DNA from 4 places in the Streptomyces sp. NPDC041968 genome. Region 3 is predicted to be linked to each of the others. Evidence: riboswitches for the same ligand, from Rfam matches in the RefSeq annotation. Region 3 holds a riboswitch; each other region holds the start of a gene.
The links. A riboswitch is a leader RNA that binds a small molecule or an ion and turns the genes downstream of it on or off. The one in region 3 is predicted to bind cobalamin.
Positions count from the first base shown of each region.

Region 1 (7,330 bases), on a different contig from region 3:
GGCCAACGGCGAGCCCATGGCCATCGAGACCACCCACCTCAGCGCCAAGCGCTTCCCGGCGCTGCGCCGCTCCCTGGTGAAGTACACGTCCCTCTACACGGCGCTCGCCGAGGTCTACGACGTCCACCTCGCCGAGGCCGAGGAGACCATCGAGACCTCGCTGGCCACCCCGCGCGAGGCCGGGCTGCTCGGCACCGACGTCGGCCTGCCCATGCTGATGCTCTCCCGGCACTCGCAGGACCGCACCGGTCAGCCCGTGGAGTGGGTGCGCTCGGTGTACCGGGGCGACCGCTACAAGTTCGTGGCCCGGCTGAAGCGGCCCCAGGACTAGGGCCCGTCCGACCGCTCCCGCCCGTCCCGCGGCGCGCGTGTCCGACATATTCCGGCACCCGGGACCGCGAAGTTGCAGTTCAGGACCGATATGCGGACGAGGGGTTCCGCTGTCTCGACGCCGTCACCTACATTTCGTGCGCACTGCACGAGGTGATCAGCGAGGGGACGGAGCCGCCGTATGTCACAAGCCCCAGAAGTGAGCAGAGGGCCGGTGGTGACGCCGGTGCGCGTCGTCATCGGCCTCTGCCTTGTCGCACCGTTCGTCGCCATGCTCTGGGTCGGTTCGTACGCGAAGACCGACCCGGCCTTCATCGGCATCCCGTTCTTCTACTGGTACCAGATGGCGTGGGTGGTGCTCTCCACCGCGCTGACGATGATCGCCTACAAGCTGTGGCAGCGTGACCAGCGCGCCCGCCGGGAAGGCGGTTCCCGGTGAACGACGGCGTGAACGGCGTCGCACTCGCCGTCTTCATCTTCTTCTTCCTGCTCGTCACCGCCATGGGCTTCCTGGCCGCCCGCTGGCGCAGGGCCGAGAACGAGCACAGCCTCGACGAGTGGGGCCTGGGCGGCCGCTCGTTCGGCACCTGGGTCACCTGGTTCCTGCTGGGCGGCGACCTGTACACGGCGTACACCTTCGTGGCCGTGCCGGCGGCGATCTACGCGGCCGGCGCCTCGGGCTTCTTCGCGGTGCCGTACACGATCCTGGTCTACCCGCTGATCTTCACCTTCCTGCCCCGGCTGTGGTCGGTCTCCCACAAGCACGGCTACGTGACGACCTCGGACTTCGTGCGCGGCCGGTTCGGCTCGAAGGGGCTGTCGCTGGCGGTGGCCGTGACCGGCATCCTCGCCACCATGCCGTACATCGCGCTCCAGCTCGTCGGCATCCAGGCCGTGCTGGACGTGATGGGCGTCGGCGGCGGCGAGGACACCAACTGGTTCATCAAGGACCTGCCCCTGCTGATCGCCTTCGGCGTGCTGGCGGCGTACACCTACTCGTCGGGGCTGCGCGCGCCCGCGCTGATCGCCTTCGTGAAGGACACGCTGATCTACATCGTCATCGCGGTGGCGATCATCTACATCCCGATCAAGCTGGGCGGCTTCGACGACATCTTCGCGGCGGCGGGCGACAAGTTCACCGAGTCGGGCAAGGGCTCGCTGACGCCGGACCACGGCGGCCAGTGGACCTACGCCACGCTGGCGCTGGGCTCCGCGCTCGCGCTCTTCATGTACCCGCACTCGATCACCGCGACGCTGTCCTCGCGCAGCCGTGAGGTGATCCGCCGCAACACCACGATCCTGCCGCTGTACTCGCTGATGCTGGGCCTGCTCGCGCTGCTGGGCTTCATGGCGATCGCGGCCGGGGTGAAGGTGGAGAACGGGCAGCTGGCGATCCCCCAGCTCTTCGAGAACATGTTCCCGGACTGGTTCGCCGGTGTGGCCTTCGCGGCGATCGGCATCGGCGCCCTGGTCCCGGCGGCGATCATGTCGATCGCGGCCGCCAACCTCTTCACCCGCAACATCTACAAGGACTTCATCAAGCCGGACGCCACCCCGGCCCAGGAGACGAAGGTCTCCAAGCTGGTGTCCCTGCTGGTGAAGGTGGGCGCGCTGGTCTTCGTGCTCGGCATGGACAAGACGGTCGCGATCAACTTCCAGCTGCTCGGCGGCATCTGGATCCTGCAGACCTTCCCGGCCCTGGTGGGCGGCCTGTTCACCCGCTGGTTCCACCGCTGGGCCCTGCTCGGCGGCTGGGCGGTCGGCATGGTCTACGGCACGGTCGCCGCGTACGGGGTGGCCTCGCCGACGCAGAAGCACTTCGGCGGTTCCTCCGACGAGATCCCGGGCATCGGTGAGATCGGCTACATCGGCCTCACCGCCTTCGTGCTGAACGTGGTGGTCACCGTGGTCCTGACCTTCGTCATGCGGGCGCTCAAGGCGCCCGACGGCGTCGACGAGACCAAGCCCGGTGACTACACGGCGGACGCGGGCGACCCCGGCGTCGAGGCGGAACTGCCGCCGGCCACGGCGGGCACCTCGCACTGACCCCCTCCCTCAGGCGGGCCGTCGGAGAAATCCGGCGGCCCGCTGTCGTACCCGTCGGGCACACTCGGGGGCATGGACTTCGTGATCCGGCGTGCCACGGCCGAGGAGTACGACACCCTCGGTGAGATCACCGCGCGCGCCTACCTGGGCGACGGCCTCCTCGACTTCGGGGAGGACGACGCCTACCTCCACGAGCTGCGCGCCGTGGCCCGGCGGGCGGCCGCCGCCGAGGTGCTGGTCGCCGCATCGGACGGCGGTGTGCTCGGTGGCGTCACCTTCGTGCCCCGCGGTGGCCCGATGGCCGACATCGCCCGTCCCGGCGAGGCCGAGATACGCATGCTCGCCGTCGCCCGCGAGGCGCGCGGACGCGGCGCCGGCGAGGCGCTGGTGCGGGCCTGCGTCGACCGCGCCCGGTCCGTGCCGGGCTGCGCGCGGGTCGTGCTGTCCACCCAGCGCACCATGCACGGCGCCCACCGCCTCTACGCGCGCCTGGGTTTCACCCGCACCCCGGAGCGCGACTGGAACCCCCTGCCGAAGCTGGACGACTTCACCCTGCTCACCTATGAACTGACGCTCTGACACCCTCCCGACACGCTCACGGACACAACATCTGGGGGTGCTGGCGGTACCCGGCACAAGATGTATGCTCGTGCTCGCTGTCGCCGCAGGGGAATCCGGTGCGAATCCGGAACTGTCCCGCAACGGTGTACTTGTGCGTGTTCGCGTCTCCACGTGTCCGCGCACGGGCTTGAGTCCGAGGACCTGCCGACAGTGCGCCCGGCCGCCTTGGCCCGGGTGCCATGACGTCCGGGTCTCGTGGAGTGGGCCGGTGGACGCGACGCCGTGCGCGCTCGTGAACTGCCTCCTGCCCTCCGCCGGGCCCCGTGCCGAGCGAGGGAGTGCTCCACGTGACCATCGCGCCAGCCGATCCGGCTTCAGCGACCCCGGTGACGGCGACCGGGGAACCGGACGGTCCCGGTACCGCGTTGCTGCGGACCCTGACCGAGCTGACCGCCGACCTCCCGGGCGCCGACCCCGGCCGGGTCGCCGCCGCCGCGCTGCGCGGCCGGTCCGCCCGTGCGGACGAGGCCGAGCTGCGCGAGCTGGCCACCGAGGCCGCCGCCGGACTGATCTCGGAGGACCCGGTCTACTCCCGGCTCGCCGCCCGCCTGCTGACCCTCACCATCCGGGCCGAGGCCGCCTCCCAGGGCGTCACGTCCTTCACCGGGTCGGTCGCCACCGGTCACCGCGAGGGCCTGATCGCCGACCGCACCGCCGCGTTCGTACGGCGGCACGCGGAGCGCCTGGACGCGCTGATCGACCCGGCCGCCGACGACCGCTTCGGCTACTTCGGTCTGCGCACCCTGCACAGCCGCTACCTGCTCCGGCACCCGATCACCCGCAAGGTGGTCGAGACGCCCCAGCACTTCATGCTGCGCGTGGCCGCCGGGCTCGCCGAGGACGACACCGCCCGCTCGGCCGACGAGGTGGCCGCCCTCTACGGGCTGATGAGCCGCCTCGACTACCTGCCCTCCTCCCCCACCCTCTTCAACTCCGGCACCCGGCACGCCCAGATGTCGTCCTGCTACCTCCTCGACTCCCCCAAGGACGAGCTGGACTCCCTCTACGACCGCCTCCACCAGGTGGCCCGCCTCTCCAAGCACGCCGGCGGCATCGGCATCGCCTACTCCCGCATCCGCTCCCGCGGCTCGCTCATCCGCGGCACCAACGGGCACTCCAACGGCATCGTCCCGTTCCTGAAGACGCTCGACGCCTCGGTCGCCGCCGTGAACCAGGGCGGCCGGCGCAAGGGCGCCGCGGCGGTCTACCTGGAGACCTGGCACGCCGACATCGAGGAGTTCCTGGAGCTGCGGGACAACACCGGCGAGGACGCCCGCCGCACCCACAACCTCAACCTCGCCCACTGGGTGCCGGACGAGTTCATGCGCCGGGTGGACGCCGACGGGCAGTGGTCCCTGTTCTCACCCGCCGACGTGCCCGAGCTGGTCGACCTCTGGGGCGCGGAGTTCGACGCGGCGTACCGCGCGGCGGAGGCGGCGGGGCTGGCCCGCAGGACGCTGCCCGCCCGTGAGCTGTACGGGCGCATGATGCGTACCCTCGCGCAGACCGGCAACGGCTGGATGACCTTCAAGGACACCGCCAACCGCACCGCCAACCAGACCGCCGAGCCGGGCCACGTCGTCCACTCCTCCAACCTCTGCACGGAGATCCTGGAGGTCACCGACGACGGGGAGACGGCGGTCTGCAACCTGGGCTCGGTCAACCTCGGCGCCTTCGTCGACGTGGCCGCGGGCGACCTCGACTGGGAGCGGCTGGACGCCACCGTCCGCACCGCCGTCACCTTCCTGGACCGGGTCGTCGACATCAACTTCTACCCGACCGAGCAGGCGGGCCGCTCCAACGCCCGCTGGCGCCCGGTGGGCCTCGGCGCGATGGGCCTGCAGGACGTCTTCTTCCGGCTGCGCCTGCCCTTCGACTCCCCCGAGGCGAAGGCCCTCTCCACCCGCATCGCCGAGCGCATCATGCTCGCGGCCTACGAGACCTCCACCGACCTCGCCGAGCGCAACGGCCCGCTGCCGGCCTGGGAGAAGACCCGTACGGCCCGGGGCGTGCTGCACCCCGACCACTACGGCGTCGAGGCCGCCTGGCCCGAGCGCTGGGCCGCGCTGCGCGCGCGCATGGCCACCACCGGCCTGCGCAACTCCCTGCTCCTGGCGATCGCCCCGACCGCCACCATCGCCTCGATCGTGGGCGCCTACGAGTGCATCGAGCCGCAGGTGTCCAACCTGTTCAAGCGCGAGACGCTCTCCGGCGAGTTCCTCCAGGTCAACTCGTACCTGGTGGACGACCTCAAGCGGCTCGGCGTGTGGGACGCCCGCACCCGCGAGGCGCTGCGCGAGGCCAACGGCTCGGTGCAGGGCTTCTCCTGGATCCCCGAGGACGTCCGCGCCCTGTACCGCACCGCCTGGGAGATCCCGCAGCGCGGCCTGATCGACATGGCCGCCGCCCGCACCCCCTACCTCGACCAGGCCCAGTCGCTGAACCTGTTCCTGGAGACGCCGACCATCGGGAAGCTCTCCTCGATGTACGCGTACGCCTGGAAGCAGGGCCTGAAGACCACGTACTACCTGCGTTCCCGCCCGGCGACCCGCATCGCCCGCGCCGCCGCCCGGGCCACCGTCCCCGCACAGCAGACCCCCGATCCCGAAGCGGTCGCCTGCTCCCTGGAGAACCCCGAGTCCTGCGAGGCCTGCCAGTAATGACCACCGAGATCCCCGCGACCCCCGCCACCAAGAACCTGCTCGACCCGGGCTTCGAACTGACCCTGCGCCCCATGCGCTACCCGGACTTCTACGAGCGCTACCGGGACGCCATCAAGAACACCTGGCACGTCGAGGAGGTCGACCTCCACTCGGACGTCGCCGACCTGGCGAAGCTCAGCCCCATGGAGCAGCACCTGATCGGCCGGCTGGTGGCCTTCTTCGCCACCGGCGACTCGATCGTCGCGAACAACCTGGTGCTCACCCTCTACAAGCACATCAACTCCCCCGAGGCGCGGCTGTACCTGTCCCGCCAGCTCTTCGAGGAGGCCGTGCACGTCCAGTTCTACCTGACGCTGCTGGACACCTACCTGCCCGACCCGGAGGACCGCGCCGCCGCCTTCGCGGCCGTGGAGAACATCCCCTCCATCCGCGAGAAGGCCGGGTTCTGCTTCAAGTGGATGGACTCGGTCGAGTCGATCGACCGGCTGGAGAGCCGGGCCGACCGCCGCCGCTTCCTGCTCAACCTCATCTGCTTCGCCGCGTGCATCGAGGGCCTGTTCTTCTACGGCGCCTTCGCCTACGTGTACTGGTTCCGCAGCCGGGGCCTGCTGCACGGCCTGGCCACCGGCACCAACTGGGTGTTCCGGGACGAGACCATGCACATGTCCTTCGCCTTCGACGTGGTGGACACGGTGCGCAAGGAGGAGCCGGAGCTGTTCGACGACCAGCTCCGGCAGCAGGTCACCGACATGCTGCGGGAGGCCGTCGAGGCCGAGCTGCAGTTCGCGCGCGACCTGTGCGGTGACGGCCTCCCGGGCATGAACACCGACTCGATGCGGGAGTACCTGGAGTGCGTCGCCGACCAGCGTCTGACGCGGCTCGGCTTCGCCCCGGTGTACGGCTCCGAGAACCCCTTCTCCTTCATGGAGCTGCAGGGCGTTCAGGAGCTGACCAACTTCTTCGAGCGCCGCCCCTCGGCGTACCAGGTCGCGGTGGAGGGCACCGTCGACCTGTCCGAGGACTTCTGAGTCCGCCGGGGCTCCTCGCTCTCCCGCCGGTTCTCCTGGGCCTCCCTGAGCTGACGGTCGATGCGCTTCTCGCGCACGATGCCGATCACCGAGGGGAGGACCATGAGGACCAGGAGTCCGAAGGTCACGAGCATTCCGATCAGGGCTTCCATCTGGTTGCTGTTCATGACACCACTGTCGCGCCCCGGACTCCTTACCGGCAGTGGCAGGACTGCCGCAGGGCCTCGATTTCCTGCCACTTCCGAGGCACACTGTCGGCATGTTGCGGAACGTGGCAGCCGTCCTGCTGGACGGCGCGCATCCTTTCGAACTCGGCGTCGTCTGCGAGGTCTTCGGCATCGACCGGACCGACGAGGGCCTGCCGCGGTACGACTTCGCGGTGGTCTCCGCGGAGGGCCCCGAGCTGACCACCCACGTCGGCGGGCTCACCGTCTCCACGCCGTACGGGCTGGAGCGGCTGGAGGAGGCCGACCTGATCACGGTGCCGGCGGGGAGCGACTTCGCCCGCCGCGAGTACCCGCCGGAGCTGCTGGAGGCGCTGCGGCGGGCCGTGGACCGGGGTGCGCGGGTGTTGAGCGTGTGCTCCGGGGTGTTCGTGCTGGGCGCCGCCGGTCTGCTGGACGGCCGGCGGTGCGCGGTGCA
Region 1 covers NZ_JBVJCB010000006.1:181,469-188,798, forward strand. The annotation lists gene ACZ6EG_RS16780 (GntR family transcriptional regulator) at 1-331, shown strand, start outside; gene ACZ6EG_RS16785 (DUF3311 domain-containing protein) at 512-769, shown strand; gene mctP (monocarboxylate uptake permease MctP) at 766-2,376, shown strand; gene ACZ6EG_RS16795 (GNAT family N-acetyltransferase) at 2,449-2,955, shown strand; cobalamin riboswitch at 2,983-3,160, shown strand; gene ACZ6EG_RS16800 (ribonucleoside-diphosphate reductase subunit alpha) at 3,285-5,657, shown strand; gene ACZ6EG_RS16805 (ribonucleotide-diphosphate reductase subunit beta) at 5,657-6,688, shown strand; gene ACZ6EG_RS16810 (ATP synthase subunit B family protein) at 6,601-6,855, opposite strand; gene ACZ6EG_RS16815 (GlxA family transcriptional regulator) at 6,948-7,330, shown strand, end outside.
Region 1: linked by a shared signal. The riboswitch ahead of ACZ6EG_RS16800 (ribonucleoside-diphosphate reductase subunit alpha) and the one ahead of ACZ6EG_RS12560 (ABC transporter substrate-binding protein) in region 3 are both predicted to bind cobalamin.

Region 2 (7,330 bases), on a different contig from region 3:
GTCGATCTCGTCCGTCGTCCGGGCGAGCCGCGGCACGACCTCCCGGCAGGCGAACTCCAGCACCCGGACCGCCTCGGGGAGTTCGGTGCGCAGCACCTCCCGCACCAGGGCCGGTACGGCCGTCACGTCCCACTTCCGGGACTCCATCCCCTCCGCGAACCGCCGGCACAGCTGCTCCAGCAGGTCCACCGCGTCCGCGGCCGAGCGCGCCGGACCGTCCACCAGGTCGGTCAGCTCCACCGGCACCTTCACCGGGGCGCCCGGCTCGGCCAGCAGCTCCTTCTCCACCAGCCCGAAGTGCTCGGCGAGGGACGCCCGCAGGCCCGGCAGGGCGTTCGCCTGCCCGCCCCACACCTGTGAGGCGCGCAGCACCGCGAGGACGAGGTTCACGCGCGGCTCGCCGACCGGGCCGCCGCCGAGGATGTGCAGGCCGTCGCGGATCTGGACGTCCTTGATCTCGCACAGATAGCCGTCGATGTGCATGACGAACTCGTCGAACGCGTCGTCGTCCGGCTGGTCGTCCACGTGCAGGTCGTGGTGGAGCTCGGCCGCCTTCACCAGGGTCCAGATCTGCGCGCGGACCGCCGGCGCCTTGACCGGGTCCAGGTCGGAGACGAGCGCGTACTCGTCGAGCAGCTGCTCCAGCTTGGCCAGGTCGCCGTAGGTGTCGGCCCGCGCCATCGGCGGCACGAGGTGGTCCACCACCGTGGCGTGGCCGCGCCGCTTGGCCTGGGTGCCCTCACCGGGGTCGTTGACGATGAACGGGTAGATCAGCGGCAGGTCGCCCAGCACGGCGTCCGGCGCGCAGCCCGCGCTCAGCCCGAGGCCCTTGCCCGGCAGCCACTCCATCGTGCCGTGCTTGCCCATGTGCACGACCGCGTCGGCGCCGAAGCTGTGGTCGAGCCACCGGTAGGCCGCCAGGTAGTGGTGGGACGGCGGCATGTCGGGGTCGTGGTAGATCGCGATCGGGTTCTCGCCGAAGCCGCGCGGCGGCTGGATCATCACGACGACGTTCCCGAACCGCAGCGCGGCGAGCACGATGTCGTCCCCGTCGACGTACAGCGAGCCCGGCGGCTCGCCCCACGCCTCGGTCATCGCGTCCCGCAGTGCGGGGTCCAGCGTCTCGAACCAGGCCCGGTAGTCGGCCAGCGGCACCCGTGCGGGCGCCGCGGCCAGCTGGTCCTCGGTCAGCCACTCGACGTCGTGGCCGCCCGCCTCGATCAGGCGGTGGATCAGCTCGTCGCCGCCGGAGGGGTAGTCGGTGAGCGAGTACCCCGCCTCCCGCAGCGCGTCCAGGACCCGCACCGCCGAGGCCGGCGTGTCGAGGCCGACCGCATTGCCGACGCGGGAGTGCTTGGTCGGGTACGCGGTGAAGACCAGCGCGAGCCTCTTGTCGGCGTTCGCCTTGTGCCCGAGCGCCGCGTGCCGCACGGCGATCCCGGCGACCCGTCCGGCCCGCTCGGGGTCGGCGACGTAGACGGGGACCTCGTCGGGCCCCTGCTCCTTGAAGGAGAACGGCACGGTGACCAGCCGTCCGTCGAACTCCGGGATCGCGACCTGCATCGCCGCGTCCATGGGGGAGAGAGCGGCGTCCGAGGCCTCCCAGGCGGCCCTCGACGTGGTCAGGCAGAGCCCTTGCAGCACCGGGACGTCCAGGTCGGCCAGCGCGCCGATGTCCCAGGCCTCGTCGTCGCCGCCCGCCGAGGCCTGGGAGGCGTGCGTGCCGCCCGCCGCGAGGACGGTGGCGACCAGGGCGTCGGCCCGGCCCAGCAGCTCGTACAGCCCGGCGTCCGCGCCGCGCAGCGAACCGCAGTACACGGGCAGCGCGTTGGCGCCGTGCGCCTCGATCGCGTCGCAGAGCGTGTCCACGAACGCGGTGTTGCCGCTCAGCTGGTGGGCGCGGTAGAAGAGCACGCCGACCGTCGGGCGGCCCTCGGTGAACGGGCGCTCCCCGTGGAGCCCGTACTCCGGCATCTTCCGCGGCTCGTCGAAGCCCTCGCCGGTCAGCAGCACGGTGTCGGAGAGGAACCGGGCGAGCTGGGTGAGGTTGTCGGGGCCGCCCTCGACCAGGTAGCGCAGCGCCTCGGCCACCACGCCGGCCGGCACCGAGGACTCGGCCATCAGCTCCGCGTCCGGCACGCTCTCGCCACCCAGCAGGACGGTCGGGATGCCGGCGGTCTTCAGCGCGGCGAGCCCGTCCTCCCAGGCCCGCTTGCCGCCCAGCAGCCGTACGACGGCGAGGTCGGCGCCCTCGACGAGCGCGGGCAGTTCCTCCCGCACGTCGACCCGGGTGGGGTTGCCGATCCGGTACCCGGCGTCGGAGGCGCGGGCCGCCAGCAGGTCCGTGTCGGCGGTCGACAACAACAACACAGTGCTCATGCGGGTGCTCCCGGTGGAATGAAGGGCAGTCCTTGCGGCGCGCCGGACTCGATGAGCCGCCACAGCGCGTCCGTGTCCGCGTGGTGTTCGATCAGGTCGCCGAGCAGGTCGAGCTGCTGCTCGCGCAGCGCGGCGAACGAGGTGTCGGGGGCCGGCACGAAGCGGCGGCCCGCGGCGGCGGCCACCTCGCGCAGGAACGCCCGCCGGAAGGCGTCCGACTCCAGCGAGCCGTGCCAGTGCGTGCCCCAGGTCTGCCCGACCCGGCAGCCGTCCAGGAAGGGGACGCCCGCGGTCACCTCGGCGACCCCGTGGTGGATCTCGTACCCCTCGACGTGCTCGCCGAGGGCCTCGCCGACCGGCCGGGCGAGGGTCTTCTCGTGGGCGAACCGCACCCGCACGGGCAGCACTCCGAGCCCGTCCACGTGCCCGGCGCGCGATTCGACCTCGTCCTCGATGTGCTCGCCGAGCAACTGGAAGCCCCCGCAGATCCCGAGCACCGGGCGGCCCTCGGCGGCCCTGCGGACGAGCGCGTCCGCGAGCCCGCGCTCCCGCAGCCATCGGAGCGCCCGGACCGTCCCGCGGGTACCCGGCACGATCACGAGATCGGCGTCCGCCAGCTCCTCCGGCCGGTCCACGAACCGCACCACGACCCCCGGTTCGGCGGCGAGCGCGTCCACGTCCGTGAAGTTGGACATCAACGGGACGGCGCACACGGCGACCCGCAGCACGTCCTCGCCGACCGGCGGCGCGACGACCGACTCCCGCACCGTCCCGCGCAGGGACACGCGCAGCCCGTCCTCCTCGTCGATCCCGAGGCCGTGCCGGAAGGGCAGCACGCCGTACGCCCGCCGCCCGGTGAGGCCGTGCAGCATGTCCAGGCCGGGCTCCAGCAGCGACACGTCGCCCCGGAACTTGTTGACGAGGAACCCGGCGACCAGCGCCTGGTCCTCGGACGACAGCAGGGCCACCGTGCCGAAGAAGGAGGCGAAGACGCCCCCGCGGTCGATGTCGCCGACGACCAGCACGGGGAACCCGGCGCCCCGGGCGATCCCCATGTTCACGATGTCGGTCCGGCGCAGGTTGATCTCGGCCGGACTGCCCGCCCCCTCGCAGATCACCGCGTCATACGTGCCCCGCAGCTCGGCCAGGCAGTCCAGCACCGTGCCGAGCAACTGCCGCTGGCGCCCGCCGTGGTAGCCGCGGGCGCTCATCTCGCCGACCGGCTTGCCGAGCAGCACGACCTGGCTGCTGCGCTCGCCCCCCGGCTTGAGCAGCACCGGGTTCATCAGCGCGGTCGGCTCCACCCGGCACGCCTGGGCCTGCATGGCCTGCGCCCGCCCGATCTCCGCGCCCTCGCGGGTCACGAAGGAGTTCAGCGACATGTTCTGCGCCTTGAAGGGCGCGACCTTGACGCCCTGCCGCACCAGCCAGCGGCAGATCCCGGCGGTGACGACGCTCTTGCCGGCGTCGGAGGTGGTGCCGGCGACGAGGAGGCCACCGCTCATGAGTCACGTCCCTTCGTGAGTGCCCGGCGTGCGAGCAGCCGTGCGCCGGCGCACACGCCCAGCGCCAGCCAGCCCACGCGCCGGGAGAGCCGGACGGCCCGGTCGATGTCGCCGGAACCGGGCAGGACGGCGCGACCGGCCGCCCCGTTGAGGACGGGCCGGTGCTCCACCCGCCCGCCGTAGGAGAGCGTCCCGCCGAGCCGCACGCCGAGGGCGCCCGCGAACGACGCCTCCACGGGGCCGGCGTTGGGGCTCGGGTGCCGCCCGGCGTCGGCACGCCACGCCCGTACGGCGCCCCGCGGATCGCCGCCGGCGACGGTGGCGAGGACGGCGGTCAGGCGGGCGCCGGGCCAGCCCGCGAGGTCGTCGAGCCGGGCCGAGGCCCACCCGAACCGGCGGTACCGGGCGGACCTGTGGCCGACCATGGCGTCCAGGGTGTTCACCGCGCGGAAGCCGAGCAGCCCGGGCACTCCGGCGACGGCGCCCCACACGAGGGCGCCCACCACCGCGTCCGAGGTGTTCTCGGCGACGGACTCGACGACGGCCCGGGCGATCCCGTCGGCGTCCAGGGCCTGCGGGTCCCGTCCGCACAGGTGCGGCAGCCGCGCCCGGGCCGCCTCGACGTCGCCGGCCTCCAGGGCCCGCCCGATGGCGTGCGCCTCCCGGGCGAGCGAGGTCCCGCCGACGACGGCCCAGGTGGCGGCGCCGGTCAGCGCGACGGATGCGGCGGGGGAGCGGCGTACGGCGCGTGCGGCGGAGGCCCCGAGGGCGGCGGCGCCACCGGCGCACAGGGCGGTGTGCAGCGCGCCCCGGCCCCGGTGGTCACGCCACAGCACCCGTTCCACGGCACCGGCGGCACGGCCGAACGCGGCGACCGGGTGCCCGCGGCGCGGATCGCCGAGGAGGAGGTCGCCGAGGAGGCCGGCGGCGGCGCCGTACGCGAAGACGCGTTCGGCGCGCACGGCTCAGCCGGCCGCGGGGCGGGGGAGGGTGTCGCTGGGGCACCCGGAGTCACCGGTGTACCTGGAACGGCAGCCGCGCATGGCGATACGTCCTCACTCAGGGTGTCCGCGCCCTGGCTGGAAGAGACCGGCGGTGAGAGTTCCTGGCTCCCGGGGATGGGCTCCCCGGTCACAGTGGCGGGACCGCGCCGGAATCGCACCGGGCTTCCTCTCCTGCCGCCGTAATGGCTCCGGCAGTCCACCACGGCCCGCGAACACCCGTCAACCTGGCGTTGACCTGCGACGGGGGAGTGTGCGAAGCCCCACACGCGGGTGGTGTGCGCCGGCACGCGAAGAGGCGGGGTGCGGGACGGTGGGTGTCCGTCCCGCACCCCGCCTCACGGGTGTGCGGTGATCGTTCGCGCGACGCTCAGGCGACGATCAGGTAGATGCCGTACGCCACCGCCGCCGCGCAGGCCGCGAAGCACGCGTACGCGCCGGTGACCGCGAGGGCCGCGGAGCCGCCCTGGGCGGTGGCCCGCTCCTGGCGGGAGAGGCCGACGATGCCGAGCGTGAACAGGCCCACCAGGATCACGGTGGCCGCGAGGCTGACTCCGAAGACGGAGCCGAGAGCTGCCCAGTCGATGCTCATGGAGGTTCGCTTCTTCCTTCGTACCCGGGGGCGGGCTCAGACGGTGGTGGTGGCCGACGGGGACTTGGCGTCGGGCGCGGCGGCCGGGACGGCGGCGGCCAGTTCCTCGGCCGCCCCGGTCGGCGGCGGGGAGACGGCGGCCATCGCCGTGGTCACCACACCGGACGGCTCGGGCTCGTCGATGACGTTGGTGTGGTCGACGACCTCGCGCCGGGAGACCTTCCAGATGGCGGCGCTGGAGGCGATCAGGAAGACGGCCACGAGGGCGGTGCCCCAGTCGCCCAGGCCGCAGACCCACTCGGCGATCGCGGCGACCAAGGCCGCGGCCGGCAGGGTCAGGCCCCACGCGACGAACATCCGGGTCGCCGTGGACCAGCGCACCACGCCGCCCTTGCGGCCGAGGCCCGCGCCCATCACCGCACCGGAGACCGAGTGCGTCGTGGAGAGGGAGAAGCCGAGGTGCGAGGAGGCCAGGATGACCGTGGCGGCGCTGGTCTGGGCGGCGAAGCCCTGCTGCGGCTGGAGGTCGGTCAGACCCTTGCCCATCGTGCGGATGATGCGCCAGCCGCCGAGGTAGGTGCCGAGGGCGATGGCGATGCCCGCGGACAGGATGACCCACATGGGCGGGTCGGAGTCCGGGGCGAGGGCGCCGCCCGCGACCAGGGCCAGGGTGATGATGCCCATCGTCTTCTGGGCGTCGTTGGTGCCGTGGGCCAGCGAGACGAGGCCGGCGGAGGCGATCTGCCCGGCGCGGTAGCCCTTCGCGGCGGCCTTGCCGTCGGCCTTGCGGCCGAGCCGGTACGTCAGCCGCGCGCCCAGCATCGCCGCGATGCCCGCGACCAGCGGGGCGGCGATCGCCGGGAGGAGGACCTTGGTGACGAGCACGTCGCCGTGGACCGCGCCGACGCCGGCCGAGGCGACGGCGGCACCGATCAGGCCGCCCATGAGGGCGTGCGAGGAGCTGGACGGAAGCCCGACCAGCCAGGTCAGCAGGTTCCAGAGGATCGCGCCGACGAGGGCGGCGAAGATGACCTCGGGACGGATGCCGGTCTCGTCGACGAGACCCTTGGAGATCGTGTTGGCGACCTCCACCGAGAGGAAGGCGCCGACAAGGTTGAGGACGGCGGACATCGCCACCGCCACCTTGGGCTTGAGCGCACCGGTCGAAATGGTCGTTGCCATCGCGTTCGCGGTGTCGTGGAAACCGTTCGTGAAATCGAACGCGAGTGCGGTTACCACCACAATCGCGAGGATCAGCGAGAAGCTTTCCATTTACCCAGGCAATCGTTCGAGGTCATTGGCTGGTCGAACGTAGGTAACCAGAGTGAACGGAAGATGAACTGGGATAGGCGTCGCAGTGACCGGAACGAGGGACGTCACCTTCCGCTCCGTGCCCGCGCCGATGCTCTGCGGAGACGTGCCTGGCAGGATCGCCGGGGATCGGTGATCGACGGGACGGCAGGGGTGCACGGCCTGCGGGGAGGAGCTGGTGACTGTGACGCGATCGACGGGCGGACGGGTGGACCCGGAGGTGGCCGAGGCCTGGGAGGTTCTCGTCGCCACGGCCCGGCGGACGGTGGCGGACGGACTGGTGGTCGGCACCTCCGGCAACGTCTCGGCGCGCGTCGGCGACACGGTGCTGGTCACCCCTTCGGGGGTGCCGTACGACCGTCTGGCGCCGGCCGACGCGACCGGCGTGGACCTCGACGGCCGGCAGGTGCTCGGGACGCTGGTCCCCACCAGCGAACTGCCCCTGCACCTCGCCGTGTACCGCGCCACCGACGCCCGGGCCGTCGTCCACACCCACGCCGTGCACGCGACGGCGGTCTCGCTGCTCGTGCCCGAACTCCCGC
Region 2 covers NZ_JBVJCB010000001.1:55,230-62,559, reverse strand. The annotation lists gene cobN (cobaltochelatase subunit CobN) at 1-2,379, opposite strand, end outside; gene ACZ6EG_RS00305 (cobyric acid synthase) at 2,376-3,884, opposite strand; gene ACZ6EG_RS00300 (cobalamin biosynthesis protein) at 3,881-4,846, opposite strand; cobalamin riboswitch at 4,965-5,104, opposite strand; gene ACZ6EG_RS00295 (hypothetical protein) at 5,256-5,477, opposite strand; gene ACZ6EG_RS00290 (inorganic phosphate transporter) at 5,514-6,749, opposite strand; gene ACZ6EG_RS00285 (class II aldolase/adducin family protein) at 6,967-7,330, shown strand, end outside.
Region 2: linked by a shared signal. The riboswitch ahead of ACZ6EG_RS00300 (cobalamin biosynthesis protein) and the one ahead of ACZ6EG_RS12560 (ABC transporter substrate-binding protein) in region 3 are both predicted to bind cobalamin.

Region 3 (7,330 bases):
GGGCCTTCGAGAGCACCGAGGCGGACCGCGAGGCCCGCGGACCGCTGCTCAAGGAGGTCGGACTGCCGCTCGTCCTCAAGGACACCGCGGGCACCGGGAGCCAGAACGTGTGGCTGGTCCGTGACGAGGGCGAGCTGGACGCGGCGTTGGCGCAGGCGTCCGGTCGGGAGCTGAAGGGGCGGTTGTTCGCCGAGCCGTACTTCAGCGGACCGGTGTACAGCGCCGAGACGCTCACCTGGGACGGCAGCACCCGGCTGCTGGGCGTCTCCAGTCGGCTGATGTCACCGGAGCCGCGCTTCAGGGAGGAGATCACCGCCTTCCCCGTCGCCTTCCCGGGACCGCTGCGGACATCGCTGGAGGGCTGGCTCGACCGGGTGCTCGCCGCCATCGGCTACACCGACCGGTTCGCCCACGTGGAGTTCGTGCTGACCACCGACGGCCCGGAGGTGGTGGAGGTCAACCCCCGCATCGGAGGCGCGCTGGTCGGGGAGGGCCTGTGCCGGGCACTCGGCGTCAACGTGTACGAGGCGATGGTCGAGGCCGCGCTGGGCCGCCGCCCGCGTCTCATGGACGCGTCCCTGCCCGGCGGTCCGGCCGTCGCCTTCGTCCTCGGCTATCCGGCCGCACCCGGCGTCTTCACGGGCGTCGCCGGACTCGACCGGCTCGCCGACATGCCGGGAACACCCGCCTGGTACCCGGTCAAGCGGGTCGGCGACCCCATCGAGCACCTGGGCGACAGCCGTGGCTACGCGGGCATCGTCTACGCCGAGGCCGAGACCGCCGAACTCGCCACCCACCGCGCGGTGGCCGCCGCGGGCGCCCTGCGGGTGCTCACCGACCCCTTCCCCGAGGCCGGTCGGGCGGCGCCCGGTGGGTGAGCGCACCACCCGGGGAACGGGACGGCGGGCCTCGCTGTTCCCGCTGAGCGGCCCCCTGCGGTTCCTCCTGCTCAGCTCGTTCCTCATTCCGCTCGGCAGCTTCATGGTCCTGCCGTTCATGTCGGTTTTCCTGCACGAACGGCTCGGGATGGGGCTCGGCGCGGTCGGCGTCGTCCTGGCGGCGGCCTCGCTCGTGCAGTTCTCCGGCGGCATCGTCGGCGGCGCCCTCGCGGACCGGATCGGGCTGCGCCGCACGATGCTGTGGGCCCTCGTCGTACGCACCGCCGGTTTCGCCGGGTTCCTGCTGGCCCTGCGCTGGCCGCCGCTGGCGGTCTGGGCGCTGGTCCTGACGTGCTGCGGTGCCGCGCTGTACCTGCCCGCCAACAAGGCCTACCTGGTGCACGGCGTCGACGACGAGCGCCGCCCGGCCTTCCTCTCGGCGGGCAACGCGGCACTCAACGCCGGGATGGCCGTCGGCCCGCTCATCGCCGGGCCGTTCGTCCTGTCCTCGCCCGGCTGGCTCTTCGCGGCCGTCACGGCGCTGTTCCTCGCGGTCACCGTGGGACACGCGCGGCTGCCCGGAACGGACGCGGAACAGACCACCGGGCCGGGCGAAAAGGCCGCCAAGGGTCTCCTGGCGGGCCTCGCACCACTGCCGTTCGCCGCCAACGCGCTGGCCTTCTACCTCTACTTCCACTTCCAGCACTTCCTGGCGGTGTACGCCGTCGAGCGCGCCTCCGGCGCGTTCTACAGCGTGGTGCTGCTGCTCTGTTTCGCTCTGGTCATCGTCGTGCAGCCGCTCGCGTCGGGTCTGATCCGGCGCATGCCGTACGCCCTCGCCCTCGCGGTCGGTTTCACCGGTTTGGCGGCGGGCCTGGCCGTGCTGGCGGCGGGTACCCGGGCGGCCCTGCTGGCGGGCGGCGCGTTGATCACTCTCGGCGACATCGTGCTGTTCCTCAAGAACGACCTGGAGGCGCTGCGCCGCAGCCCCCGCTCCGACGCCGTCGTCTTCGGGCAGCAGCGGCTGGCCGCGGGCCTGGGCGCCTGCGCGAGCGGCGCGCTGGGCGGGCAGCTGTACGGCCTCGGCGAACGGACCGGGCACACCGGCTGGTTCTGGCTGCTGGCGGCCGCCCAGTGCCTGCTGCTCCCCCCTCTGCTGCTCACGCTGCGCCGACGCCCGGCGCGGCCCCCTGTCCCCGACGGCGACCACGAAGGAGCACTGACGCGCGATGACACGGACGGGCGGATTCCAGGACGATGACTTCTGGACCGAGTTCCACGACTTCCTCTTCTCCGAGCAGCGCTACGAGCAGGCCGAGGAACTGCTCGACACCTCTCCCCTGCTCGCTCTCCCCGACGGAGCACGCGTGCTGGACCTGTGCTGCGGGCCGGGCGTCTTCACCGTGCCCCTCGCCCGCCGGGGGCACCGCGTGACGGGAGTCGACCTGAGCCCGGCCATGCTGGACCGGGCACGCAAGCGGTCGGCCGACGCCGGTGCCGACGTGACGTACGTGCGGGCCGACGCACGCGACTACGAGGCGCCGGGCGGCTTCGACGTCGTCCTCAACATGTTCACCTCCTTCGGGTACTTCGAGGACCCCGCCGACAACGCGCGCGTGCTGCGCACCATGTACACCTGCCTGGCGCCCGGCGGCACGCTCGTCCTCGACCTCGCCGGGAAGGAACTCCTGGCCCGCAGGGTCACTCCGCCCAAGGTGGTGCGGCGGGGCGACGACCTGATGGTGCAGACCGACACCGTGCTGAACGAGTGGGCGCGGCTGCGCAGCGAGTGGGTGCTGGTCCGGGGCGACCGGGTGACGCGGGCCACCTTGACGTGGTTCGTGTACAGCGCCGTGGAGTTGCGGCGGATGGCCGAGGAGGCCGGCTTCGGCCGCGTGGAGGTCTTCGGCGGGTTCGACGGCCGCCCCTACGACGAGGACGCCGAACGGCTCGTCCTGCGGGCCGTCCGCGAAGGGTGAGGCAGGAGCGGGGCGTGCGGCCGGGAACCGCACGCCCTTTCGCCGTCGGCTCGGCGAAACGTAGGATCACCTGGTCATCGCCGCGACGGGAGACAGGAAGCCGGTGCGAATCCGGCACGGTCCCGCCACTGTGACCGGGGAGCGCCCCTCCGACACGCCACTGCGCACCGCGCGGGAAGGCGGGGGGAACGTCGATCCGGGAGTCAGGACACTGGTCCGTCGCGGGCCCGATCCGAGGAGCGCGGACTCCAGGAGGCTTCACGTGTCCCAGCTGTTCACCCCTGCCCGCACGCGCGGGTTCCTTCGTGCCACGGCCGCTGCCGTGGCACTGTCGTCGGTGCTGCTCACCACCGGCTGCGGTGCGTCCGACGAGGGCGGCGGCGACGCCAAGGCCACCGCCGCCGTGCCCGCGGGCTTCCCGGTCACCGTCGACAACTGCGGCGTGCGGACGACGTACGACAGGCCGCCGTCGCGGGTGGTCACCATCCACCAGCACCCGGCGGAGCTCATGCTCGCGCTCGGTCTGAAGGACCGCATGGTCGGCACGGCCTTCCCCGACTCCGCCGTGCTGCCGGAGCTGAAGGAGGACTACGAGGCGATTCCCGAACTGGCGGGAAGGGAACCGTCGTTCGAGAAGGTCCTGGACGCCGAACCCGACTTCGTCTACGGCGGCTACGGCAGCGCCTTCGCCGAGAACGAGGGCCGCTCCCGCGAGGCGTTCACCGACGCGGGCATCGACACCTACCTCAACCGCGAGTACTGCGGCGAGAAGCAGGTGACGATGAAGGACACGTACGACGAGATCCGCACCATCGGCAGGATCTTCGGCGTCCCGGACCGGGCCGACGCGCTGGTCGCGGACCTGGAGGGCCGCGTCGGCAAGGCCGCCACCGGCGTCCGGGGCGAACCCCGGGTGCCCGTCTTCGTCTACGACAGCGGCGACAAGAGCGCCTTCACCGCGGGCGGCAAGAGCCTCGGCACCGAGCTGATCCGGCTGGCCGGGGGCGAGAACGTCTTCGCCGACCTCGACGACGTCTTCGGTGACGTCTCCTGGGAGCAGGTCGTCGAGCGCGGGCCCGAAGTCATCGCCATCTACGACTACGCCGGCGCCGGAAGCGTCGAGGAGAAGAAGAAGTACCTGCTCTCCCAGCCCGCGCTCGCCGACGTACCCGCCGTCAGGAACAAGCGGTTCGTCGTCCTGCCGCTGACCGCCACCCTGGTCGGCATCCGCTCGGCCTACGCGGTCGAGGACCTGGCCCGCGGGCTGCACCCCAAGAGCTTCCGATGACGCAGGCCGTCACCGGCACGTCCACCGGACGGACGGTCCGTCGGCGCGGCGCCGAGGAGCCGGGAGGGGGCGGTACGCGGCTGGCCGTCACGCTGCTCGTCCTCACCGTCCTGCTGCTCGCCTCCGCCACGGCCGGCCTCGCGATCGGTTCCGTCCAGGTGCCGCCCGGCCAGGTGTGGGGCATCGTGACGCACGCCCTGGGGGCCGACTGGCAGGATCCGGACTGGTCGCGGGCCCGGGAGACCATCGTGGTGGACGTCCGGGCGCCGCGGGTGCTGCTCGGTGCGGTCACCGGCGCCGGCCTGGCGGTGATCGGCACCGCCCTGCAGGCTCTGGTGCGCAATCCGCTCGCCGAGCCGTACCTGCTGGGCGTCTCCTCCGGGGCGTCCCTCGGCGCGGTCTCCGTGATCGTGTTCGGCGTCACCCTCTTCGGTCCGCTCTCCCTGTCGGTGGCCGCCTTCGTCGGCGCCCTGGGCGCGCTCGTCCTCGTGTATGCCACCGCCCGCACCGGCGGACGCATCACCTCGGCGCGGCTGGTGCTGTCCGGGGTGGCGATCGCGGCGGTGCTCACCGCGGTCCTCGATCTGCTGCTGCTCACCACCGACCGGGGCAACGAGGCCCGCGCGGTCCTCGCCTGGACCCTCGGCGGCCTCGGCGGGGTCGGCTGGGGCACGCTGTGGCTGCCGAGCGGCGCCCTGCTGCTCGGCGTCGCCGTCCTCCTCGTGCAGGCCCGCAACCTGAACCTGCTGCTGGCCGGCGAGGAGGCGGCCACCACGATGGGGCTGGACGTGGCCCGCTTCCGCGCCCGGCTGTTCGTGGTGCTCTCCCTGGTCACGGGCGTACTGGTCGCGGCTGCCGGGCCGATCGGCTTCGTCGGCCTGATGATGCCCCACATCGTGCGGCTCTTCGTCGGCGGCGACCACCGCCGGGTCCTGCCGACGGCGGCCCTGGGCGGGGCGGTCTTCCTGGTCTGGGCCGACATCGCCGCGCGGACGGTCGCCGCGCCGGCGGAGATACCCGTCGGCGTGCTCACGGCCCTGTGCGGCGGGCCGTTCTTCCTGTGGCTGATGCGCCGGGACGCCCGGCGCGGCACCGACCGAGGAGTGGCATGACCCCGACCGACCTGAGCGTGGACGGCGTCACGCTCACCGCGGGAGCCCGCCACCTGGTGCGCGACGTCTCCCTGACCGCCCGCCCGGGCGAGACCGTCGGGCTCGTCGGCCCCAACGGCAGCGGGAAGTCCAGTCTCCTGCGCGCCGTCTACCGCGTCCTGCGCCCCGCCACCGGTCAGGTCCGGGTCGACGGAGGCGACGCCTGGTCGCTGCCGGTGCGGCGACTGGCCCGCACGGTGGCGGCGGTGGTCCAGGACTCGGCCGCCGACTTCGACCTCGCCGTCCGCGAGGTCGTCGCCATGGGCCGCACCCCGCACAAGCGGCTCCTGGCCGGCGACACCCCCGAGGACGCCGAACTCGTCGACTCCGCGCTCCTCGCGGTGGACGCCGTCCACCTGGCGGACCGCCCCTTCGACCGGCTCTCCGGCGGCGAGCGCCAACGCGTCCTCATCGCGCGCGCCCTCGCCCAGCAGCCCACCCTGCTGGTCCTCGACGAACCCACCAACCACCTCGACATCCGGCACCAGTTGTCCGTGCTCGGCATCCTGCGCCGGCTGCCCGCCACCGTGCTGCTCGCCCTGCACGACCTCAACCTGGCCGCCTACTACTGCGACCGCCTCTACGTGCTGAACGACGGTGCGGTCACCGCCTCGGGACCGCCCGCCGAGATCCTCACCCCACGGCTCCTGGCGGAGGTGTACGGAGTGGAGGCGGAGGTCGCCACTCATCCGCGCACCGGCGCCCCGCAGGTGACGTTCCTTCCCGGGGAACCACCGCGTACCGCGCCTCGGACGTGAGGGCCCGCGTCCGAGCACGGCGGGACTCCGGCCGGTAGCAGGGGGACAGACCCCGGCGACGGGCTTCAGTCGTCCGCCGGAGGAAGACGTCGAGCGGGAAGGTGCCGACGGGCCGCCCCGGCATGCCTCCTGTGCGGGCGTCCTGCCCACCTCTGCCGTCATTCACGGTGCGGATGCTTCTCATCCGTCTGGTGGATGACGCCCTCCGCAAGCGGGCGGCGGGTCCCGGTCACTCCTCGGGCCGGTCGGCCATCCGCCGTCCGACCCGGGCGGCGGTCTCGCGCAGCCAGATGTGCGCCGCGTCGTGGGTGTGCACCGGGTGCCACCACAACGCCTCCCGCAGCGGCACCGCCTCGTAGGGCGGCTCCACCACCCGTACCGCGGCGAGCGGGGCGAGGAGCCGCGCGAGACGGGCCTGGAGCAGGGCGATGCGCCGGGTTCCGCTGACCAGCAGGGGCATGATCTGGAAGCTGTCCACGGAGACCTCGACGCGGGGCTCGATGCCCAGCATGCCGAGCTGGCGGACGGCCGGGGCGTCATAGGTGCGCTGGTAGGTGACCCAGGGCAGCCGGGCCAGGTCCTCCCGGGTCAGCCGGTCGTCGACGCTCGGGTGGTCCTCGGCGACGAGGAAGACCCACCGGTCCTGGTAGAGGTCGGTGGCGGGGAAGTCGCTGATGACGCCGTGCGGCATGAGCAGGCCGTCGGTGGTGCTCAGCAGGGTGTCGGTGGCGTCCACCACGGTGGTCGGCGTCTGCGCGAAACGCAGCCGGATGCCGGGGGCCTCCTGGTGCACGACCCGGGCGAGTTCGGCACCGAAGACGGCGACCGCGTAGTCGGACGCGACCAGCTTGAACTCCCTGTTCTCCCGGGCCGGGTCGAAGTGGGCCTGGCTGGCGAAGAGCCGTTCCAGCAGGTCGTAGGCGGTGGACGCGCGGTCGAGCAGGACCTGTCCGAGAGCGGTCAGCTCGTAGTGGCCGCCGACCCGCGCCAGCAGGTCGTCGTCGAAGTGGCGGCGCAGACGCGAGAGCGCCGCGCTCATCGCCGGTTGGCTGAGGCCGACGCGCTGCCCGGCACGGGTCACGTTCCGCTCTTCCAGCAGGGCGCGCAGGGCGACCACGAGGTTGAGGTCCAGGCGACTGAGATTCACGGCGGTTTTCCTAGCTGTCCGGCGATGACCTGCGAAAATTCACCCGGCTGATGATTATCATCCACCGAATTGATTTCCCTGATCGCGAGTGGCGGGTCCAGATTAGTGCCATCGCAATCAGGAGGACAT
Region 3 covers NZ_JBVJCB010000004.1:346,938-354,267, reverse strand. The annotation lists gene ACZ6EG_RS12575 (ATP-grasp domain-containing protein) at 1-878, shown strand, start outside; gene ACZ6EG_RS12570 (MFS transporter) at 871-2,139, shown strand; gene ACZ6EG_RS12565 (class I SAM-dependent methyltransferase) at 2,108-2,857, shown strand; cobalamin riboswitch at 2,914-3,091, shown strand; gene ACZ6EG_RS12560 (ABC transporter substrate-binding protein) at 3,120-4,145, shown strand; gene ACZ6EG_RS12555 (FecCD family ABC transporter permease) at 4,142-5,257, shown strand; gene ACZ6EG_RS12550 (ABC transporter ATP-binding protein) at 5,254-6,054, shown strand; gene ACZ6EG_RS12545 (LysR family transcriptional regulator) at 6,284-7,201, opposite strand; gene ACZ6EG_RS12540 (fumarylacetoacetate hydrolase family protein) at 7,329-7,330, shown strand, end outside.

Region 4 (7,330 bases), on a different contig from region 3:
GACTTGGCCTCGACCACGACCTCCTTGTTGAGGAGGTCGTCGCTGAGCATCTTCACCTTCGCGTACTCGGACGCCCACGGGGACTCGCTCACCGGCGGGTTCGCGGGAGGCATGACGTAGCCGTGCACGTGCTCGGTCAGGCCGAGGGCGAACAGCTTGTCCGCGCTGCCGCCCTCGTAGGCCACGGCGCGCTGGGGAACCGTGTACTCCACCGGTTCACCGCAGCGCTTGACGGTGACCTTGCCGGACTCCTTGGCGGCCGTTTCGACCTCGGCGCCGCATCCGCCGAGCACCAGGACGGCCGCCAGGGCGGAACCGAGTGCGGCAGGCCGGCGGGCCGGGGCGGGGGTTCGGGTTGTACGCATGCGTGAGCAGCCTTTCAGCGGGTGGAGTCGAGCGAATACAGGAGCTGGGGATCACCGGTCAGCGGGTGGGGTACGACGCTGGCCCTGACCCCGAAGACGTCACCGACGAGCCGGGTGGTGAGCACCTCCGCGGGCGGGCCGGAGGCGACCAGGCGGCCTCGGGAGAGCACGCCGAGCCGGTCGCAGGCCGCCGCGGCGAGGTTGAGGTCGTGCAGGACGACGAGGACGGTCAGCCCGGACTCGCGCAGGAGCGAGAGCAGTTCGACCTGGTGGCGGACGTCGAGGTGGTTGGTCGGCTCGTCCAGGACGAGGATCTCCGGCTCCTGCACGAGCGCGCGGGCCAGCAGGACGCGCTGTCGCTCACCGCCCGACAGGGTCAGCACGCCCCGGTGGGCGAGGTGTCCGATGTCGAGCCGGTCCATCGCCCGCTCGCACAACTCGCGTTCCCGGACGCTGAGCACCTGGTTGCCGCGGAGGTGGGGGGCGCGTCCGAGCGCGACGACCTCCTCGACCGTGAAGTCGAAGTCGACGCCGCCGTCCTGGGTCATGGCCGCGACGGTCCGCGCGCTGTCGCGCATCGGGAGCCGGGTGAGGTCCTGTTCGCCCACCCGGACGGTGCCGGAGCTGGGGCGCAGCGCCCGGTACACGCACCGCAGAGCGGTGGACTTGCCGCTTCCGTTGGGGCCCACGAGGCCCACGACCTGACCGTCCGGCACGTCCAGGGAGAGTCCCCGTACGAGACTCCTGCCGTCCGTCACCACGGAGAGTTCATCGAGTTTCAGGTCCACGTCAGCGCGCTCCGAAGGTGTAGCCCCGGCGACGCATCAGGGCGATGAAGACGGGGACCCCCACCAGCGCGGTGATGACCCCGAGCGGCAGCTCGCGCGGGGCGACCAGCGTCCGGGCCGCGAGGTCGACCCACACCATGAAGATCGCCCCGACCAGTGGGGCCACGGCGAGGACGCGGGCGTGGGTGGCGCCGACGACCATCCGCACCACGTGCGGCATGACGAGGCCGACGAAGGCGATGGCGCCGCTGACGGCGACCATGACGCCCGTCACCAGCGAGACGAGGACCAGCAGCACCTTGCGGTACCGGTCGGGATCGAAGCCGAGGCTCGCGGCGGTCTCGTCGCCGAGGGAGAGGACGTCCAGTGCCCGCCCGTACCGGTACAGGAGCACCAGGCCGGCCAGCACCACGAGGGAGACGACGGGCAACGCGCCCCAGGCCGCGGCTCCGAAGCTGCCCATGGTCCAGTACAGGACCATGCTGGTCGCCTCGCTGTCCGGCGCGAAGTAGATGATCAGGCTCATGACAGCCTGGAACCCCAGCGACATGGCCACACCCGTCAGCACGAGGCGCAGCGGCGACAGCGAGCCCTTGCTGGAGGAGGCGGCGTACACCAGGAGCGAGGCGACGAGTGCGCCGACGAAGGCGCCGGCGGAGACGGCGTAGAGGCCGAGCGCCGCGAGTCCTCCGGTGACGGTGACCCCGACAGCACCCACGGAGGCGCCCGAGGAGACACCGAGGACGAAGGGGTCGGCCAGCGCGTTGCGCACCATGGCCTGGATCGCCACACCGACCGCGCTCAGCCCGGCCCCCACCAGCGCCGCGAGCAGCACGCGCGGCGTACGGATCTGCCAGATGATCTGATACGTCGTCACCTCGTCCGCGCCGACCCGCCCGCCACTGAGAGCCGCCCACAGATGACGGGCCGTCTCCCCCGGGGTGACGACCGCGGGGCCCAGCCCGATGGCGACGACGACGGACACGAGCAGGACGGCGACCAGCGCCGAGCAGCCGAGCAACAGCCCCTTACGGGAGGCGAGTCGACCTCGCGGCCGGCCTCGCACGGCCTCCGCGGGCCGGGGCGCCGGCGCCTCGGCCGGGTCGGCCGGGGTCTCGACCTCACCGACCGAAGGCCCGGAGGCCGAAGGCGGAGGCATGTGCGGGACCTTCACTTTCCCTCGCTAATGAAAATCGTTTTCATATGGTGAACCTAGCACGCCCCCGACCCCGACAGACAGTCCGGACCGACGAGTGGAACGGGACACAGGGCCACGGCATCCCTCACGAGGCAGCGACCGGGAGCACTCTAATGGAAATGATTATCACTGCGATAGTGTGATGTCCGCGCCGCGCTGCCCGCCGCCTGCCGAGGCCGGTACCGCCGGACAACCTCCCAGTACGACAAGGGCGTTGCAGCCGGTCCGCGTTCGATCCACCGCCGCCGACAGGACAGGAGCGCCCCCTCGTGCCCAGCCCCTCCGCCCCTCCCGCCCCCGCCGGGTCCCCGCCCCGTGAGCAGCGCTCCATCCTGCTCGACCTGGCCTTCCTGCGCCTGTGGACGGGCGCCACCGCGTCCGGCCTGGCCACCTGGGCCCTGCCCTTCGTGCTGGGTCTCGCCGTCTTCGACCGGACCCTGACCGCCACCGACCTCGGCCTGCTGCTCGCCGCCCGCACGGTCGGCTTCCTCGCCGCGGTACCCGTGGCCGGGGTCCTGGCCGACCGGCACTCCCGCCGGGGTGTCGTGCTGTGGGCGGGGCTCGCCGCCGGAGCCGCGGCGCCGGTGATCGCCTTCGGCCTGGACCGCTCGGTGCTGCTGATGGCGGCGGCCGCCGCGGTGGCCGGAGCCGGCCAAGGCGCCTGCCGACCCGCCTACCAGGCCCTGACCGCCGAGGTGGTCGACGCCGGTCGCCGGCAACAGGCCAACGCCGCCATGACGTTGGCGGTACGGGTCACCACCCTCGTGGGCCCCTCCTCGGCCGCGCTGCTCGCCGTCTTCCTGGACACCTGGGCCCTGTTGGTGGGCATCGGGCTTCTCTGGCTCGTCGCGGCCTGCGTGCCCGGACGCGGCGCCCGGCCCGGGACCGGGGAGGACACGGCGGAGCCTTCGGCCGGGGCGGGCAGGGCGTCCCTCCTGGGCGAGTTCGCGGAGGGGGTCCGCGAGGCCCGCAGGCACCCGTGGTTCCTCGCCGGTCTGGGCGCCCTGACGGCCGTGATAGCCACCGGCTACTCCGCGACCGGCGTCGCCCTGCCCATGGTCAGCCGGGACGAGTACGGCACCGAGGTCGTTCTCGCGGGTGCGATGACCGCGTACACCGCCGGAGCGCTCGGCGGTGCGCTGCTCATCGCCCGCTGGCGTCCCCGCTCCCCCGGCTGGGCCGCCCTGGCCGGCCTCGCCGCCTACGGACTCGCCCCGCTCAGCCTCGTACTGCCCGTGCACCCGGCCGCCGTGATGGCCGCGTACGCCGTCGCGGGCGTCGGCATCGAGCTGTTCAACGTGCCGTGGTTCACCGCCGCCCAGCGCGAGGTCGCCCCGGACAAACTGGCCCGGGTCTCCTCCCTGGACTTCCTGCTCTCCTATGGACTCGCCCCGGTCGGGCTCGCCCTCATCGCCCCCGCCATCGACGCCTTCGGCGTCACGGCGGTGCTCACGGGCTGCGCGGTCGTCTGCTTCACGGCGCCCGCGGTCGCCGCCCTGGTGCCGAGCGCACGCACCTTCTCCGCCGCCCGAGGGCGCGACGACGCCCGCTGAGCGCCGCTGCGAAGGGGCCACCCCGGACGGGGGGCCCGAAGGTCCGTCGGACCGTACGGGAGAGGGCTGTGATAGCTTCCGGACGCCAGTCGCACTCGTGAACGCGGCCTACGCGTGCACGGGTCAGGGAATCCGGTGGGAATCCGGAACTGACGCGCAGCGGTGAGGGTGACGGGCGGGGCAGCAGCCACTGGACGACGGTCACGGCCGGGTCCGGGAAGGCGTCCCGCCGGGATGACCCCGAGTCCGAAGACCTGCTGGTGACCGATCGTTCGCACGGACCCCGCGCCTGGGTCCCGACGTTGAGGAAACCGACACCGTGCAGCTGTCACGTCCCGCCCGTTGTTCCGTCCTGCTCCTGACGGGGGCCCTGTTGCTCACCGCGTGCGGTTCCGGCTCGGGCTCCGGCTCGTCCGGGAAGCCCGCCGGCGCCCAAAAGCGCTCCGTCACGATCGACAACTGCGGGCAGAAGGTGACGGTCGAGGCCCCGCCCCAGCGGGCGGTGTCCCTGAACCAGGGCACCACCGAGATCCTGCTCTCCCTGGGCCTGGCCGACCGCATGGTGGGGACCGCCACCTGGACCGACCCGGTCCTGGAGGGTCTTGAGCGGGCGAACGAGAAGGTGCCCCGGCTCGCCGACAACCAGCCGTCGTTCGAGCGGGTCCTGGACGCCGAACCGGACTTCGTGGCCTCGTCCTTCACCTCCACCCTGGGCAAGGGCGGGGTGGCGCCCCGCGAGAAGTTCGAGGAGCTCGGCGTTCCCACGTACCTCTCGCCCGCCGACTGCGAGGGCAAGGACAACACCGGCGACGGCGACGGCTCCCGGAGCGAGCCCCTGACCATGGACACCGTCTACCGCGAAGTGCGGGAACTGGCGCGGGTCTTCGGGGTGGAGGAACGGGGTGAGAAGCTCGTCTCCGGGTTGGAGAGCCGGGTGGCGAAGGCCGCCGCCGGGACCGGCGCCGAGAACGCCACCGTCCTGTACTGGTTCGCGAACCAGGAGTCCCCCTACATGGCGGGCTGCTGCGGCGCGCCCGGCATCATCACGAACGCGCTCGGCGCGAAGAACGTCTTCGACGACAGCACGCAGGAGTGGCCCCAGATCAACTGGGAGACGGTGGCCGACCGTGACCCCGACCTGCTTGTCATCGGCGATCTGACCCGCAGGTCGCAGACCGCCGAGTCGGCCGCGAAGAAGATCGCGTTCCTGGAGTCGCATCCGGCGACGAGGAACATGAAGGCGGTGCAGGCGAAGCGGTACGTGCTGCTCAGCGGGCAGGCCATGAACCCCACGATCCGTACGGTCGAGGGCGTCGAGAAGGTGGCCGCGGCCCTGCGCGAGCACGGCCTCGGCCGATGACCACCGCGCTGCGGTCCTCCCGGAAGGTCCGGCCGCACGGCACGGCCGGTGTGCTGCGCGGCCTGGCCGGTGCGGGCGGCGGGCTCGCGGTGCTCGCCGTGTCCGTCGCCGTGGCCATCACCGTCGGGCCGGCGGACATCGGCGTGGGCGACGCCTGGTCGGTGGTCGCCTCCCGCCTGGGCTGGGGGACGACGGAGCTGACTCCGATCCGGGAGGGCATCGTCTGGAACCTGCGGTTGCCCCGTACGGTGCTCGCCGCGGTGTGCGGCGCCGGGCTCGCCGTGTGCGGTGCGGTGATGCAGTCACTGCTGCGCAACCCGCTGGCCGACCCCTTCGTCCTGGGCGTCTCCTCCGGAGCGTCGACCGGCGCCGTCGTCGTGATCGTCCTCGGCGCGGGCGGCGGCGCCCTGACCGTCTCCGGCGGCGCGTTCGTGGGTGCGCTCGGCTCGTTCGCGCTGGTGCTGCTGCTCAGCCACACGCTCGGCGGGACGACGGACCGCGTGGTGCTGTCCGGGGTGGCGGCGATGCAGCTGTTCGCCGCCCTGACGTCGTTCGTGGTGACGACGGCGGCCGACGCGGAGACCACCCGGGGTGTGCTGTTCTGGCTGCTGGGGTCGCTCAGCGGGGCCGACTGGACCGAGGTGGGGCTGTGCCTGGCCGTGCTGGTGCTCGCCCTGGTGGTGTGCCTCGGGTACGCCCGCACCCTGGACGCCTTCGCCTTCGGCCAGGACGCCGCGGCGACCCTGGGCGTCTCGGTCGCCCGGACCCGGCTGGTGCTGCTGTGCGTGACCGCCCTGCTGACCGCCGCGCTGGTCGGTTCGGCCGGCGCGATCGGTTTCGTCGGCCTGGTCCTGCCGCACGGCGCGCGGGCCCTGGTCGGCCCGGGGCACGCCCGGCTGCTGCCCGTCACCGCGCTCGCCGGGGCGGTCTTCCTGGTCTGGGCCGACACCCTGGCCCGTACCGTCCTCGATCCCCAGGAAGTGCCGGTGGGCGTGGTGACCTCGCTGGTCGGCGTTCCGGCGTTCGTCCTGGTCCTCTACCGCACGAAGAGGACGCGTTGACGGCCGGCGCCGGGCGGGGGACCGACGGGCGGACGACCCACGGGCCGACGTCCGCGGGGCAGCCGCCCGCCGAGCCGTCCACCCTCGCCGCCGATCGCGTGAGCCGTGCCCTGGGCGGACGGCTGGTCCTCGACGGCGTCGGCCTCGCCCCGCGACCCGGTTCCGTGACCGGGCTGCTCGGCCCCAACGGCTCCGGCAAGTCGACGCTGCTGCGGCTGCTGTCCGGCGTCCTCGCCCCCACCTGCGGGGTCGTCACCCTCGACGGGCGTCCCCTCGGCGACTGGGGCCGCCGCGCCGTGGCCCGGCGGGTGGCCGTCGTCGAGCAGCATGCCGACACCCTCGTCGAGCTGACCGTCCTCGACGTCGTACGCCTCGGTCGCGTCCCGCACCGCCGCGCCTGGACCCCCGTGACCGCGGCGGACGAGCGGGCCGTACGCACCGCCCTGGAGCGCACCGGCCTCACCGACCGCGCCGACCGGCCCTGGCACACGCTCTCCGGCGGGGAGCGCCAGCGCGTGCAGATCGCCCGTGCCCTGGCCCAGGAACCGCGCGAGCTGCTGCTGGACGAGCCGACCAACCACCTCGACGTCCAGCACCAGCTCGACCTGCTGGCCCTGGTCGCCGAGCTGCCCGTCACCAGCGTGATCGCCCTCCACGACCTGAACCTCGCGGCGATGTACTGCGACCAGGTCGTGGTGCTGCGGCAGGGCCGGGTGGTGGCCGCCGGCACCCCCGGCGAGACCCTGACCGAGTCCCTGATCGCCGACGTCTACGGCGTACGTGCCGCGGTCACCCGTCCCGGCCCCGGCGACCGGCCGCACATCCGCTTCCTGGGCACCGTGGCCGGGAAGTGACAGCGGGCGTGGTCCCGTGGTGCGGTGCCGGTTCCGGGGCCGGTGCCGGACGGTTTCAGAGGCGGGCCCTGGCCGCCGCCAGGGCCGTCTGTACCTCCCGCAGCACCCGGGCCGCGTCGTCGGGGTCGTTCACCACGTCGGTGCGGTTCAT
Region 4 covers NZ_JBVJCB010000007.1:278,169-285,498, reverse strand. The annotation lists gene ACZ6EG_RS19285 (ABC transporter substrate-binding protein) at 1-365, opposite strand, end outside; gene ACZ6EG_RS19280 (ABC transporter ATP-binding protein) at 380-1,153, opposite strand; gene ACZ6EG_RS19275 (FecCD family ABC transporter permease) at 1,155-2,312, opposite strand; gene ACZ6EG_RS19270 (MFS transporter) at 2,702-3,904, shown strand; cobalamin riboswitch at 3,974-4,180, shown strand; gene ACZ6EG_RS19265 (ABC transporter substrate-binding protein) at 4,224-5,264, shown strand; gene ACZ6EG_RS19260 (FecCD family ABC transporter permease) at 5,261-6,325, shown strand; gene ACZ6EG_RS19255 (ABC transporter ATP-binding protein) at 6,424-7,179, shown strand; gene ACZ6EG_RS19250 (deoxynucleoside kinase) at 7,235-7,330, opposite strand, start outside.
Region 4: linked by a shared signal. The riboswitch ahead of ACZ6EG_RS19265 (ABC transporter substrate-binding protein) and the one ahead of ACZ6EG_RS12560 (ABC transporter substrate-binding protein) in region 3 are both predicted to bind cobalamin.